DNA from 4 places in the Pseudomonas sp. AC532 genome. Region 1 is predicted to be linked to each of the others. Evidence: riboswitches for the same ligand, from Rfam matches in the RefSeq annotation. Region 1 holds a riboswitch; each other region holds the start of a gene.
The links. A riboswitch is a leader RNA that binds a small molecule or an ion and turns the genes downstream of it on or off. The one in region 1 is predicted to bind cobalamin.
Positions count from the first base shown of each region.

Region 1 (3,352 bases):
TCGTACGCGACAGGGATGAATATGAGCGATGCATCTCGGCGAATCTGCGCATAACTCGGCGATCTCCTTTCTGTAGCCGCGCCCTCGCGGCTAATGGTTTTAACGACGCCGTTTTGCGGCGAGGCTGCCATTTTTTCGCGCCGAGGTCGACGCTCCTACGCGAGTGGTGGTGTGCCGCAATCCATTGTAGGAGCCGCGACCCCGCGGCGAATGGCGGCCGTTACGCGACGGCGCGGCGAGCTGCCATTTTCGCGCCGAGGCCGACGCTCCTACGCGAGTGGTGGTGTGCCGCAATCCATTGTAGGAGCCGCGACCCCGTGGCGAATGGCGGCCGTTACGCGACGGCGCGGCGAGGCTGCCATTTTTTCGCGTCGAGGTCGACGCTCCTACGCGAGTGGTGGTGTGCCGCAATCCATTGTAGGAGCCGCGACCCCGCGGCGAATGGCGGCCGTTACGCGACGGCGCGGCACGGCTGCCATTTTCGCGCCGAGGCCGACGCTCCTACGCGAGCGGTGGTGTGCCGCAATCCATTGTAGGAGCCGCGATCCCGCGGCGAATGGCGGCCGTTACGCGACGGCGCGGCACGGCTGCCATTTTCGCGCCGAGGTCGACCCTACGCGAGTGGTGGTGTGCCGCAATCCATTGTAGGAGCCGCGACCCCGTGGCGAATGGCGGCCGTTACGCGACGGCGTGGCACGGCTGCCATTTTCGCGCCGAGGTCGACCCTACGCGAGTGGTGGTGTGCCGCAATCCATTGTAGGAGCCGCGACCCCGTGGCGAATGGCGGCCGTTACGCGACGGCGTGGCACGGCTGCGATCCTTCGCGCCGAGGTCGAGGCTCCTGTAGCTGGGCGGTTCTAGCACTCGATGCTGGCGACAGCTACCGTTGCCGCGGCGCTCTTGCGCTTGGTTATCCACAGGCGAGCGGGCTGGCCGCTCAGTTGCTCGGCCAGCGCCAGGGCACTGGCCTCGGCGACACTGGGGCTGCCGGTGACGCGCTGGGCGATGGGCGAACGATGGCTCAGGCGCGCATGGTAACCCGTCAGCACATCGACGGGCAGGAAGCTGATGGGCAGGCCCAGGTGCTCGGCCAATTGCAGCAATCCCGGCTCATCGGCCTTGTGTGCGCTGCTGGCCAGGGCGCTCAGCTCGCTGCTGTCGAGGCCGTGCTCGGCCAGCGCGTGGCCGAGCAGGGCGAGCAGTTCGGCCAGCGAACAGCCACGCCGACAACCCAGCCCGGCCACCAGGATCGCGGCTTCGCTCATGGCTGTCGCTGGCGCCCGTGGAACCAGGCTGCAACCAGGCCCAGTACAGCCCAGAACGCGGCGTTGGTCAGCAGTGAAGCGAGGATGAACTGCTGCTCCAGCGCCTGTGGAGCCAGGCTTTCATGAACCGCCGGGTGAGGCGCGCCGACCAGGTGGGGCAGGGCGAGGATCAGCACGCCAAGGGTGCGCAGCAGCCAGTGGCTGCCAAATGCCAACAGCGCCAGACCAGCCGCGGTCGAAGCCGCGGTGCCGATCCACCAGTACTGGCGCAGCACCAGTTCGGCGGCGGCGGTGCCAGGCAGTTCCGGCGGTAGCCCGGCCGAGGGCGCGAGTACGAAGGTCGCGAAACCGGCCAGGCCCCACAGCAGGCCCTGCCAGGTTTTCTCGGGCGCACGCAGGGTGAAGAGGCCGGCCAGCATCAGGGCGAAGCCGACAGCGACCACCAGGTTGCTCAGGGCGGTGGATAACAGGCGCTGCCAGCCGTCTTCCGGGCTCCACGCTTCGCCATCGTGGCCATGACCGCCGGCGCTGCCATGTTCATGTGCGCCGCTGGCAGCGTCGTGGTGGTGTTCGATGGCGGCTACCGGCTCTGCGCCTTCGAACGTCTCCGCCTGCAGGATCAGCGGCGTGACCCACAGGCTCTGCAACAAGGTCAGCACGATGGCGGCGAGCAGGCCGGCGAAGCCCGCAGTCTGGGCGACACGCGTGATCATCCTGGCATCCTCAGTGGCACGGGAACGCGGCGCTATGCCGGGTGTCATGGGCGGCATTGTGCAGGGCTTCGACGTGGGAGAACCCGGCAAAGAAGATCAACACGCTGCCAAGCAGGCAGCTGCCGATGGCCAGCACGATGCGCTGGGACAGGGAAACGGAGGACGGCGTGGCGGACGACAGAACGCTGCTGGGCATGATCGTGACCTTCTGGATGAGGTGAACGGTGCACAGGGACGCAGCGAGACGGCCCGCAATAGCAGGCAGCTATCGGCGCGTGCCCGCCCACCGCGGGTTGCCAAACGAACGATTCAGGCCGGTCTCCGGGCTCGCGATGATCACCATGCAGTGATGAGGATCGGCCTTCCCATGCTGTCGCACAGTGGCCAAAACGATCCTGGCTGTCGCTTACCGTTGCGGGGGCAGCGCCGGACTCGAACCGGCTTCCCGTTTCACCTCACGCACGGCGGCGTGAGACACCTGAAACAACCGCGCAAGAACACCATGGCGCAGCACGCGCGTCAACCTGTTGCAGGTCAGCCCGTGTTGACCGTACCGCAGCCTCTGCGTAGCCTTGCGCTGTCCGAGGTTCTCCATCTTGTATGGAGCTAAGAGGGAACACGGTAACGCCGTGGCTGCCCCCGCAACTGTGAACGACTGAACCCTTCACAAAGCCACTGCGATGCCGCGGGAAGGCGAAGGGGGCGCGTGATGCGCCAGTCGTGAGCCAGGAGACCTGCCTCGATAACGCTTTCGACAACCGGGCGGGGTGATCCGGTGATGCCTTCGCGCCAGCTCTGGCTGGTGCCTGCCATCCTATCGCCCGTTCGCCGTTTCTCCAGACGCCAGGGGCTCTCATGAAAACGCTCGCCAAACTTCCCGTCACCATCGTCACCGGCTTTCTCGGTGCCGGCAAGACCACCCTGCTGCGCCACATTCTGGAGAACGCCGAGGGCCGCCGGATCGCGGTGATCGTCAACGAGTTCGGCGAGCTGGGTATCGATGGTCAAATACTCCAGCAGTGCACCATCGGCTGCACCGAGGAAGAGGCCATTGGCCGTGTTTACGAGCTGGCCAACGGCTGCCTGTGCTGCACCGTGCAGGAAGAATTCTTCCCGGTGATGCGCGAACTGGTGGCGCGCCGTGGCGACCTCGACCACATCCTCATCGAAACCAGCGGCCTGGCCCTGCCCAAACCCCTGGTTCAGGCCTTCAACTGGCCGGAAATCCGCAACGCCTGCACCGTCGATGCGGTGATCACCGTGGTCGACAGCCCGGCCGTGGCTGCCGGCACCTTTGCAGCCTTCCCCGATCAGGTCGATGCTCAGCGCAAGCTCGACCCGAACCTCGATCATGAATCACCGCTGCATGAGCTG
Region 1 is NZ_OZ409888.1:3,080,172-3,083,523, forward strand. It holds gene ACZ0AV_RS14505 (cobalamin biosynthesis protein) at 858-1,265, opposite strand; gene ACZ0AV_RS14510 (CbtA family protein) at 1,262-1,978, opposite strand; gene ACZ0AV_RS14515 (CbtB domain-containing protein) at 1,989-2,174, opposite strand; cobalamin riboswitch at 2,274-2,475, opposite strand; cobalamin riboswitch at 2,546-2,734, shown strand; gene cobW (cobalamin biosynthesis protein CobW) at 2,834-3,352, shown strand, end outside.

Region 2 (3,352 bases), 2.5 Mb from region 1:
GGCGATACCGGCGAGAATGATCTGCCCGGTGCCGTTCAACGCGCCGCCGCCCGCCGCACGAGCCAGCAAGGCGACCAGGCTGAATGCCGCGATGGCGCCGAGAAACGCGCCCATCGACAGCGACAGCATACCCGCGCCAAGTCCCAGCAATGCCACCGACACCGCGCCCGTCGAGGCGCCCGCGGATATGCCCAGCAGGTAAGGATCAGCCAGTGGATTGCGCAGCAGCGCCTGCAGCACCACGCCGCATACCGCCAGCCCCGCGCCACAGCCGGCAGCGACCAGCGCGCGGGTCAGGCGGTAGTTCCAGACGATGCCCTCGTCGATCGGATCAAGCACGAAGCCTGCGCCGAACAGCTTGTTGGCCAGCACCTGGAAGACCACGGACAGCGAAATCCGCGTCTCGCCCAGGGCCACCCCGGCGATCACCGCGACGGCCAGCAACGACAGGCAGGCCAAGGTCAGCAAGAACAGACGAGAGCCGCGCGTGATCATCGTTTGATATCGAACCCGTCAACGGCCTTGGCCAGGGTTTCGATGCCGGTGATCATGCGCAACGAGGCCTGCATGCCATCGGCGTCGAGAATCACGATGCGGCCGTTCTTGACCGCATCCATGTGCTTGGCGACCGGGTCGTTGCGCAGGAACTCGAGTTTCTTCGCCACGTCGTCGGCGGGGTAACGGCGACGGTCCATGCGTGCCAGCACCAGGACGCTAGGGTTGGCCTTGGCCAGGGTTTCCCAGCCGACGGTGGGCCATTCCTCGCTGGATTCGACCACGTTGCGCAGGCCCAGAGACTTCATCATGTAATCGGCAACGCCCTTCTGGCCGGCCATGTAAGGGTCCAGGTCGAGGTCGGCACTGGAGAACCAGAACGCGGCGGAAACGTCCCCGGCCTGGCGCTGCTCGGCGCCAGCGACCGCAGTGGCGAGGCGCGCCTGCAAGCTGCCGACCAGTTGCTCGCCTTCGGCCTGGACGTCGAAAATCGTCGCCAGCTCTCGCACGCTGGCGTACAGGCTGTCGATCTGGAACGGCTGCAGGCGGGTGCCGTCGGCACCGACCAGGTTGTCCTTGCCCTCGCAATCGGTGGGCATGATGTAGGTGGGCACATTCAGCCCATGGAACTGCTCGCGGGTGCCGACCACGCCCTGCTTGCCGACCATCCATTCGAACTGCACGGCAACCAGACCGGGGCGCTTGTTGATCACCGCCTCGAAGCTCGGCTCGTTGTCTGCCAGCCGCTCGACCTTGGCGTTCTGTGCTTCGAATTCGGGCAGCACGTGGCTGAACCACAGCGAGGTGCCGGCCAGGCGATCACCCAGGCCCAGGGTATAGAGGATTTCGCTGGCGGCCTGGCCGATGGTCACCACGCTCGTCGGCGCTGCCGTGAAGCTCAGCGAGTGGCCGCAGTTTTCGAGCGTCAACGGGTAGTGCGTCGGGCCAGCGGCCGCTGCCAGGCTGGACAGGCCGAGGGTGGCGGCAAGAACGGCGATACGAGACACGGACATGCGGGTGATCTCCCAATCAACGGATACGCATAAACGGCAGTGCGCAGGCTGGAGAACACATCACGCCAAACGGCCTTGGCCGCACCGCCCCTCGTATGGACGGTGATCACGGATGCCCCCTCCCGGACACCCCGCCGGCTGGTTCGACTACTGACGCCCGATGCGCTGCCAATGCAGCGGACCAGACCCATGCCGGCAGGTCTCCTGACTGGTACGTCATGGCACGGCAGCGGCCTTCCCGGGAGCGATCCCAGTGACACGAGTGCAGCCGTGCTCGGTACCTACAGTTGCGGGGGCAGTTCCGTTTGGCCACTGCGGTGGCTACGGATTCCCTATTAATTCCTGGTGGAAACCGGCGGGCGGCATCTTAAACGATTCAGCCACGCCCCGGCACCGCTTTGCCGTGGTTTGTGCAGAATCGTCGCCGATACCGGGGGGCTGGACCGTTTATAACACCGTCTATAGCGGCAGCATTATTGTTATATTATAACATTTAAGCAAACTGTTTTTGGTGGACGAGAACAGGCCACGCGCCCGCCATGAAGCCGTGCTCAAAAATTCAGCACAACGGGTTGAAATGAGAACCAAAATCAACAAGACTGTTATTGTTACTTTATAACAATTGCCTTGGAGGTCTTATGAAACCCGGTATCCACCCCGACTATCGCCCGGTGCTGTTTCACGACGTTTCGGCTGATGCGTACTGGCTGATCGGCTCAACGGTCAGCACTGACCGGACCCGCGAGCACAGCGACGGCAACATCTATCCCTATGTGGCCTTGGACGTGTCCAGCGCCTCCCATCCGATCTACACCGGCCAGCAGCGTCAGACCGCAAGCGAAGGCCGCGTGGCAGGTTTCCACAAACGCTTCGCCGGCTTCACCGCAGCCCGCTCGTGAAAGTGCTCGCTTCGCTGAAACAGGCCAAGCTGCGCCACCGCGACTGCCAGATCGTCAAACGTCGTGGTCGCATCTACGTGATCTGCAAGGCCGAGCCGCGCTTCAAGTGCGTGCAGGGGCGGCCCAAGCCGCAGCGCAAGAACAAGGGATGATGCCCGACTGCGCGGGCTGGGCGGCTTCAACCCAGCTCGCGCAGGTAGCACCAGGGATAGATGCCACGGTCGTGGCCATCGTCGAATACCAGTTGCACACCATAGCCCTGGGCATGGATTGCGATGATTTGCACGCCCAGGGGCGCCACGTCGATGCGTTGCGCCAGGCGGGCAGCCCGGCATGCCGAGCAAGGACAATTTGCGCGCAAACGCCCATGGCCCAGCACCTGTGCCACCCCGTCTCCCCACTCCACGGTTAGCGTCGCCTGCATGGCGCTGTTGCGTAACGCGACAGGCACTTCACTCACGGGCTGACCCGACGCAACTGGCCGATGGCAATACGCACCGCCTTGCGCACTTCAGGGTCGGCATCGTGCTCGACGCCCTGTAATGCCGGCAGTGCCCGAGCGTCGCCCAGTTCGCCAAGCGCCAGCGCGGATTCCTTGCGCAGGTTGCTGATGGCGTGCCCCAGCAGTTCCACCAGCGCGTCACGCGCGGCGGAGAATCGCAGGCGGCCGAGCGAGCGTACGGCACGCAGCCGCACCTGCCAGTAGCTGTCACTCAATGCTTCTAGCAGCGCTGGGCCGGCATTCGCCTGGCCAACCTTGCCGAGCGTGGTTGCCGCTTCCTCGCGCACCTGCCATTCACGATCCTTCAGTGCCGCTTGCAAGGCTGGCAGCACGCTGTCGTCGCTGGCCAGCCCCAACGCACCGGTGGCGGCGCGACGTACTTCAGTGTCGGCATCGTCGCTGGCCAGGCGGGCCAGTTGCGGTAAAGCATCGACCTGTTTCAG
Region 2 is NZ_OZ409888.1:568,939-572,290, forward strand. It holds gene ACZ0AV_RS02730 (FecCD family ABC transporter permease) at 1-495, opposite strand, end outside; gene ACZ0AV_RS02735 (ABC transporter substrate-binding protein) at 492-1,508, opposite strand; cobalamin riboswitch at 1,686-1,880, opposite strand; gene ACZ0AV_RS02740 (type B 50S ribosomal protein L31) at 2,147-2,407, shown strand; gene ykgO (type B 50S ribosomal protein L36) at 2,404-2,559, shown strand; gene ACZ0AV_RS02750 (DUF971 domain-containing protein) at 2,586-2,867, opposite strand; gene ACZ0AV_RS02755 (HEAT repeat domain-containing protein) at 2,864-3,352, opposite strand, start outside.
Region 2: linked by a shared signal. The riboswitch ahead of ACZ0AV_RS02735 (ABC transporter substrate-binding protein) and the one ahead of ACZ0AV_RS14515 (CbtB domain-containing protein) in region 1 are both predicted to bind cobalamin.

Region 3 (3,352 bases), 100 kb from region 1:
TGGTCACCGGGTAGACCAGCGGCAGGCGCTGCTGGTTGTCGTCCAGGTGCGCCTCGATGATGCCGAAGGCGTTGCCGCCCTGGCCGACGTTGGCCTTGGCCTTGGCCACGAAGTAGCCAACCACCGGCGACGCCTTGAGCAGCCGCAGGGCTTTGACGGTGATCAGCTCAGGGTCGCCCGGGCCGACGCCCAGGCCCAGCAGGCGGCCTTTGCCGGGGCGGTCCATACCGGTCATCACTCGACCTCCGTGGCCAGCGCATTGACGGCGGCGGCGGCCATGGCGCTGCCGCCGCGACGGCCCTGAACGATCACGTAGGGCACGCCATGCTCGGCGAAGGTACTGGCTAGCAGGTCCTTGGATTCGGCGGCGCCGACGAAACCCACCGGGAAGCCGAGAATCAGCGCCGGCCTTGGCGCGCCGGCGGCGAGCATGTCGAGCAGGTAGAACAACGCGGTGGGCGCATTGCCGATCACCACCACCGCGCCTTCGAGGTGCTCGCGCCAGTGCTCCAGGGCCACCGCCGAGCGGGTGTTGCCCAGCTTCTTGGCCAACTCTGGCACGCCGGCATCATTGAGGGTACAGATTACCGGGTTGGCGCCTTGCAGGCGGGCACGGGTCACGCCCTCGGCGACCATGCGGGCGTCGCAGAGAATCGGCGCGCCGTTGGTCAGGGCCTGGCGGCCAGCCGCACCGGCGCCAGGTGAAAAGCGCAGGTCCTGCACCACGTCGACCATGCCGCAGGCGTGGATGACCCGCACCGCGAGCTTCTCCAGATCCGCCGGAATGGCGCTCAGGTCGGCCTCGGCGCGGATGATGGCGAAGGAATTGCGATAGATCTCCTGACCATCGCGGATGTAATCGGTCATCGGGTGAAACTCCGGGTAGCGGGGAGCGCAGCCAGCAGTTCGCCGGCTTCGTCGGGTGTCAGGTGGTGGCCCAGCAGGTGGCCGAAACCAGTGCCGAGTGGTTGGCGCGCGTACAGGTCGTAGCGACCCTCGGCAACGGCCAGCAGGGTGAAGGGCGCGCGGTGGGCGGCAGCGCAAGAGCGGCGGCAGCCCGTCAGATGAATGCCTGGTTGCTGGCTGTCGGCGGGCAGGTGGTCGGCCACGCGCAGGGCATCGGCTTTGGTGTCGGCCAGCCCCTTGGCGCAACCGCTGGCGCCCGTGCAGGCGATAAGGCGGGTCAGCGGCGCCGCCTTATCGGTCAACAGGCCAAGCCCTTGCAACGCCTGGGCGGTTGCCTCGCCATCGGCCTCGGCCACGTTCGGCAGCAGCACGCTTTGCCAGGGGGTCAGGCGCAGGCTGCCATCGCCCAGGCGGCGCGCCAGTGCGGCGAGGCCCACTAACTGCTCGGCATTGAGCCGGCCCAGCGGCGGCACGGCACCGACATGCACGCGGCCCGGCTGGCGTTGGCTGCCGATGCCGATATGAGCTTGCGCTGCAGCAGCTGGGCGTCGCCAGCCGTCGGCGTTCACCAGTACGTCGCCCAGGCGTTCGCGCAGGCGCTGCAGCAACATCGCAGGTGGATGGTTCTCCAGCAGATGACGCATGCGCGTCTGCTCGGGCGTGGCGAGGTCGAGAAACAGCTCGAGCACTGCGATCACCAGATCATGGGCCTGGGCCGCAGGCACGATGCCAAGCGCCGGGGCATCCTCGGCCAGCCCCGGTGGGCAGCCGGCCAGGCCAAAGGCATAGCCAATACCGTCAGCAAGCGGCAGGGCGCTGAGCCAGATGTCGTGGGGGTGTTCGAGCATCGCCAGGCGCTCGCCGCCGTCAAGCAGCAGGGCGAACTTGGGCGACAGCGCATGCAGGCGCGGGGTGTTTTCCAGTGTCGTCAGCAGTTGCGCAGCCAGGGGCGAGATATCCACAAGCGCCTGCGCATCGATGCCGGCGGCCGGGCTGAGCATCAGGTTACGCACGTCATCGGCGCCTGGCGAGCGGGGGCCCAGACCGACGGCCAGCAACTCGCCGATCAGCGCGTCTTCACTGCCGAGGCGGATGCCGCGAATCTGCAGGTTGGCGCGGTTGGTGGCCTCGATCACCCCGCCTGCGTGGCGTTGTGCGGCGGCGGCGATGCGCTCGGCCTGCGCGGCGGCGAGGTGGCCGCCGGCCAGCTTGACCCGGCAGATACCGCCATCCTTCGCCTGTACGATACGCAGCAACCCCGGACAGGCCGAGGGGCGAATGGCTGGAGCTGGACGGAACTGGGCCTGTTTCAACGGATCACCGGGGTCGGGTCACATGGGCATCCGTTCGAGGATAGGCCAGAGAAGATTGCGCTTCTATCACCGGGACACCCCGCCCGGTGTGGGCTCATGCGACTGAATCCGTCGGCAGGTCTCCTGGCTCGCAGGTCATGGCGCATGGCCGGCCTTCCCGGTTTCCCAGTGGCGATTGGCGCAGGCGCTCGCTGCAACAGTTGCGGGGGCAGCCACGGCGGAAAACCTGCCCAATATCTGCTGCGTGTCGGCCCTGCCGCGTTAGAAACCGTCTCGGAATGCTCGTGTACAGCAGTACACTCCGCTTCCTCGCCGATTTCCGCCTTGCAGGGCTCTAGCTCGCTAGCTATTGAACAGGTTTTCTCGTGTTCCCTCTTAGGCCCGCGTCTACGTACCACGTAGCCGACGGACACCGACGAAGGCGCTATTATGCCCGCTTTGCCCGCCGGGATGAAAAGCCGCGTCGTCGGATAGCGAATGGTGCCGGTAGCGCTGGCCGCAACGCTGTCGCCCATGGCGAGGCTCCACGGCATCAGATCGTAGGATGGGTCGAGGAGCGCAGCGACGATACCCATCAAGGTTAATGAGGAAAACCACATGACACCCTGGCTGACCGTCGTGGGCATTGGAGAAGACGGCTACGCCGGCCTCGGCAAGGCGGCGCGGCACGCGCTGCTCAAGGCGAGCCAGGTGTTTGGCAGCGAGCGCCAGTTGGGCCTGCTGCCACGCTGCATCGGCGCCACGCGCCTGGAATGGCCCAGGCCCTTTTCCCTGGCGCCGGTGCTGGAGCGCCGCGGCACGCCAGTGTGTGTGCTGGCCAGCGGCGACCCGATGTTCTTCGGTGTTGGTGCCAGCCTGGCCCGCGAGCTGCCGAGTGAGGAACTGCACATCCTGCCGGCGCCGTCATCCTGCTCACTGGCAGCGGCTCGCCTGGGCTGGCCGCTGCAGAGCACGCCGCTGGTCTCGCTGGTTGGCCGACCATTGGCGGCGCTCCATGCACAGATTCATCCGGGCGTGCGCCTGCTGGTGCTGAGCAACGACGGCGACAGCCCGGCGGCCATCGCCACGTTGCTGCGCGAGCGCGGCTTCGGCCCCAGCCGCCTGTGCGTCTTCGAACACCTCGGGGGTGAGCG
Region 3 is NZ_OZ409888.1:2,975,716-2,979,067, reverse strand. It holds gene ACZ0AV_RS14035 (precorrin-2 C(20)-methyltransferase) at 1-226, opposite strand, end outside; gene ACZ0AV_RS14030 (precorrin-8X methylmutase) at 235-867, opposite strand; gene cobG (precorrin-3B synthase) at 864-2,219, opposite strand; cobalamin riboswitch at 2,316-2,651, opposite strand; gene cbiE (precorrin-6y C5,15-methyltransferase (decarboxylating) subunit CbiE) at 2,817-3,352, shown strand, end outside.
Region 3: linked by a shared signal. The riboswitch ahead of cobG (precorrin-3B synthase) and the one ahead of ACZ0AV_RS14515 (CbtB domain-containing protein) in region 1 are both predicted to bind cobalamin.

Region 4 (3,352 bases), 2.1 Mb from region 1:
CGCTGGGCTGCGCGGCAATGAACCGTACCAGTGGATCGAGGCAGGCAGGCTGTCACGAATCAGATCGTTGTGGCGGCCCGGATTGACGCGGTTGCCGAGCACACCGGAGAACGGCAAATCGGGCTGATAGCTGGCCAGGCCGACCGCCAGTGCACCAAAGGTCTGCGCCATGGCCGAACCGTCGATCACGCCCAGCACCGGTACACCGAAACGACGTGCCAGGTCGGCGGCGGATGGCGAGCCATCGAAAAGGCCCATCACGCCTTCGATAAGAATCAGGTCTGCCTCACCGGCCGCTTCCCACAGCAGACGACGGCTTTCGGCCTCGCCGACCATCCACAGGTCCAGCTGATACACCGGGTTGCCACTGGCTCGGGAGAGAATCATGGGGTCGAGAAAGTCGGGGCCACACTTGAACACCCGCACCCGCTTTCCCTGGCGCGTGTGCAGGCGCGCCAGGGCAGCGGTGACGGTGGTCTTGCCCTGCCCCGAGGCCGGCGCCGCGATCAGCAATGCCGGGCAATGGCGCGCTGCGCGTTGATCCGCTTCGCCGGTCGGCATGGTGCTGGTCAAAACTCGACGCCTTTCTGCGCTTTGACGCCGGATTTGAACGCGTGCTTGACCAGGGTCATCTCGGTGACGGTGTCGGCGGCTTCCAGCAGCGCGGGCGGCGCGCCACGGCCGGTCGCCACGACATGCTGCAGCTCGGGCCGCGACTCGATGTCGCGCAGTACCACGTCCAGGTCGAGGTAGCCATGCTTGAGGGCGATGTTCAGCTCGTCCAGCACCACCAGGGCGATCTGCGGATCGTTCAGCAGTTGCCGGGCGACTTCCCAGGCCTGAACGGCTTTTTCGATATCGCGCTGGCGGTCCTGGGTGTCCCAGGTGTAGCCCTCGCCCATCACGTGGTAGCTGACTTCGTCGGGAAAGCGTCGGAAGAACTGCTCTTCGCCAGTGCTCATGCCGCCCTTGATGAACTGCACCACGCCGACCTTGAGGCCATGCCCAAGCGCCCGGGCGACCATGCCGAAAGCCGAGCTGCTCTTGCCCTTGCCATTGCCGCTGTGCACCAGCAGCAACCCATATTCGTTCTGGGCTCCGGCGATTTTCTCGTCCATCAGCGCCTTCTTGCGCGCCATGCGGGCGTTGTGCCGGGCGTCACGCTCTGCGGATTCACGGGTTGCGGATGGGGTCATGACAGCTCCTCGGCGCCGGGCCTTCAGGCCACGCAGGTGAAACGGTCCGCCAGAACAGGGTTCATGCCGGACGAAAACGGATTCACGCAGGAACGGGCAGGAGCTGACCGGGTCGGTCGTGCGCCGGCCGCGCCCACCGCGCAACCCTGGAAAAAGCAACAGGCCGGTCTCCGGGCTTGCGAGCGCTACGCCTGGTTAGGCGCAGCCACCCACGCGGCCTTCACGTATCGTCGATACAGATGGCGAAAAGCGGGGTTGGGCTCGTTTACCGTTGCGGGGGCAGCGTCGGCATTGCCCGCCTGCAGAGGCAGCGGCGCACCGACTTCCCAGTTTCACCCCCAGCCAAAACCGGGGACACCTGAAGCAAGCCGGGAAGGTTAAGGATTGGTCACGTCAGCGTCAATCGAAGACGCAGAATCTGTTCGATGCCAGGAGCCAGAGCCAGGCAACGGATCGAGCGCCCATTGCGTTCGGGCAAAGAGGGGCGTGCCGATGCAGGCGAATCACTGGCTGCCACGACACATGAAGGGCCTGGCTCACCTGCAGGCGGCGCCAGAACGCGTTAGCCTCATGCGGTCTTTTTCGGCTTGCGTGCCAACCGGATGCCAACAGCCGGCTGCCGACGCGCGGCAGGTGCCGAATGAAGCATCAGGGATGGCTGGCCAGCTCGACGGGGAAGACCCGCTTGGCTTCGATGTAGGTCCGCTGCCAGTAGGTGTTGGCGAGACTGTCCAGACGCACCGTGCCACCAGAGGACGGCGCATGCACGAAACGCCCTTCGCCAACGTAGATGCCGGCATGGCTCACCTGGCGGCCACCATTGGTGGCGAAGAACACCAGGTCGCCGCTGCGCAGGGCCTCACGGCCGACGACCGGTGCCCGCATGCTGATCAGCTCACGGGTTGAGCGAGGCAGTTGAATGCCCGCCGCATCGCGGTACACGAAACCGATCAGGCCACTGCAATCGAAGCCGCTGGCAGGTGTGTTGCCGCCATAGCGGTAAGGCGTTCCTACCAGCCCCAGTGCCCGGAACAGCACGTCGTCAGCGCCGCCCTGATAGGTGCCGGGCGCGGGCGCCAGTACCACGGGCTGCGGGGCAGGTACGGGGGGACGACTGGAGCAGGCGCTGAGCAGCGCGGCAAGCAGCAGGAAGGCGATGCGGACGGTGGCAGTCATGGACGGACGATCCTGGAGCCTGAATGCGCCCTACTCTGCCCCGTTCGCAACTGCAGTGCAAGCTTTAGCTTTACGCCGCAGTCGCTTGAAAACTATGAGGATGTTGCCCACCTTCGAAAGTGGGCATTCGCCTGGCTCAGTGCTGGGAAGCCATGTGCTCGGCAGGCGCCAGCGCCAGAACCCGCTTGGCCTCTATGAAGGTGCGCTTCCAGTAACGATCATCCAGGCTGTCGATGCGTACGCCACCGCTGCGGCTGCTCGACGAATGGATGAATTGGTTGTCACCCAGGTAGATACCGGCATGACTGACACGATTGCGACCGTTGGTGCTGAAGAACACCAGATCGCCACGCTCCAGTGCCTTGCGCTCGACCAGCGGCGCATCGATGTTGATCATTTCGCGGGTGGACCGTGGCAGCTGCATGCCCAGCTCCTCACGGAACAGGTAGCCGATGAAGCCACTGCAGTCGAAACCGGTTTTCACCGAACTGCCACCAAACCGATAACGGGTACCGATCAGCGACATGCCCTTTTCCAGAACACTGTCAGCCAACTGCGGCAACTGGTAGGGGGCGTGATCGGCAAATTCGGCAGCTGCATCGTCTTCGCGTGCATCGTTGCGATCTACAACGGGCGCTGCAACAACCGGCCTGGCAGGCATCGAAGCCTGGGCGGGCGTGGCAATTTCGGATTGTGGAGCATGGTTGGCGCAGGCGGCGAGAACCATGGTAAGTGCGAGAGGCACGAGGGGTGCGAAGCGTTTGCGCATGGGCACGACCGTGGCGTGAAAAATTAACAGCCGCGACTATGCCTACTAACCGGTCCATTTGCAAATATTATGAGCGGTGATGTGACTCAGTAGTTCCGGGAAAACATCTAAGGCCCTTTCCTCCACCCTGAAGTCAACCAGATCGCTCACGTCCGTCTGCGACATATTGACCTCCACCGTCACCTTGCCCGCCGCACGAGCGCGCAACAGT
Region 4 is NZ_OZ409888.1:957,732-961,083, forward strand. It holds gene ACZ0AV_RS04620 (cobyrinic acid a,c-diamide synthase CobB) at 1-561, opposite strand, end outside; gene cobO (cob(I)yrinic acid a,c-diamide adenosyltransferase) at 570-1,196, opposite strand; cobalamin riboswitch at 1,341-1,573, opposite strand; gene ACZ0AV_RS04630 (C40 family peptidase) at 1,845-2,372, opposite strand; gene ACZ0AV_RS04635 (C40 family peptidase) at 2,509-3,141, opposite strand; gene ACZ0AV_RS04640 (NAD-dependent deacylase) at 3,187-3,352, opposite strand, start outside.
Region 4: linked by a shared signal. The riboswitch ahead of cobO (cob(I)yrinic acid a,c-diamide adenosyltransferase) and the one ahead of ACZ0AV_RS14515 (CbtB domain-containing protein) in region 1 are both predicted to bind cobalamin.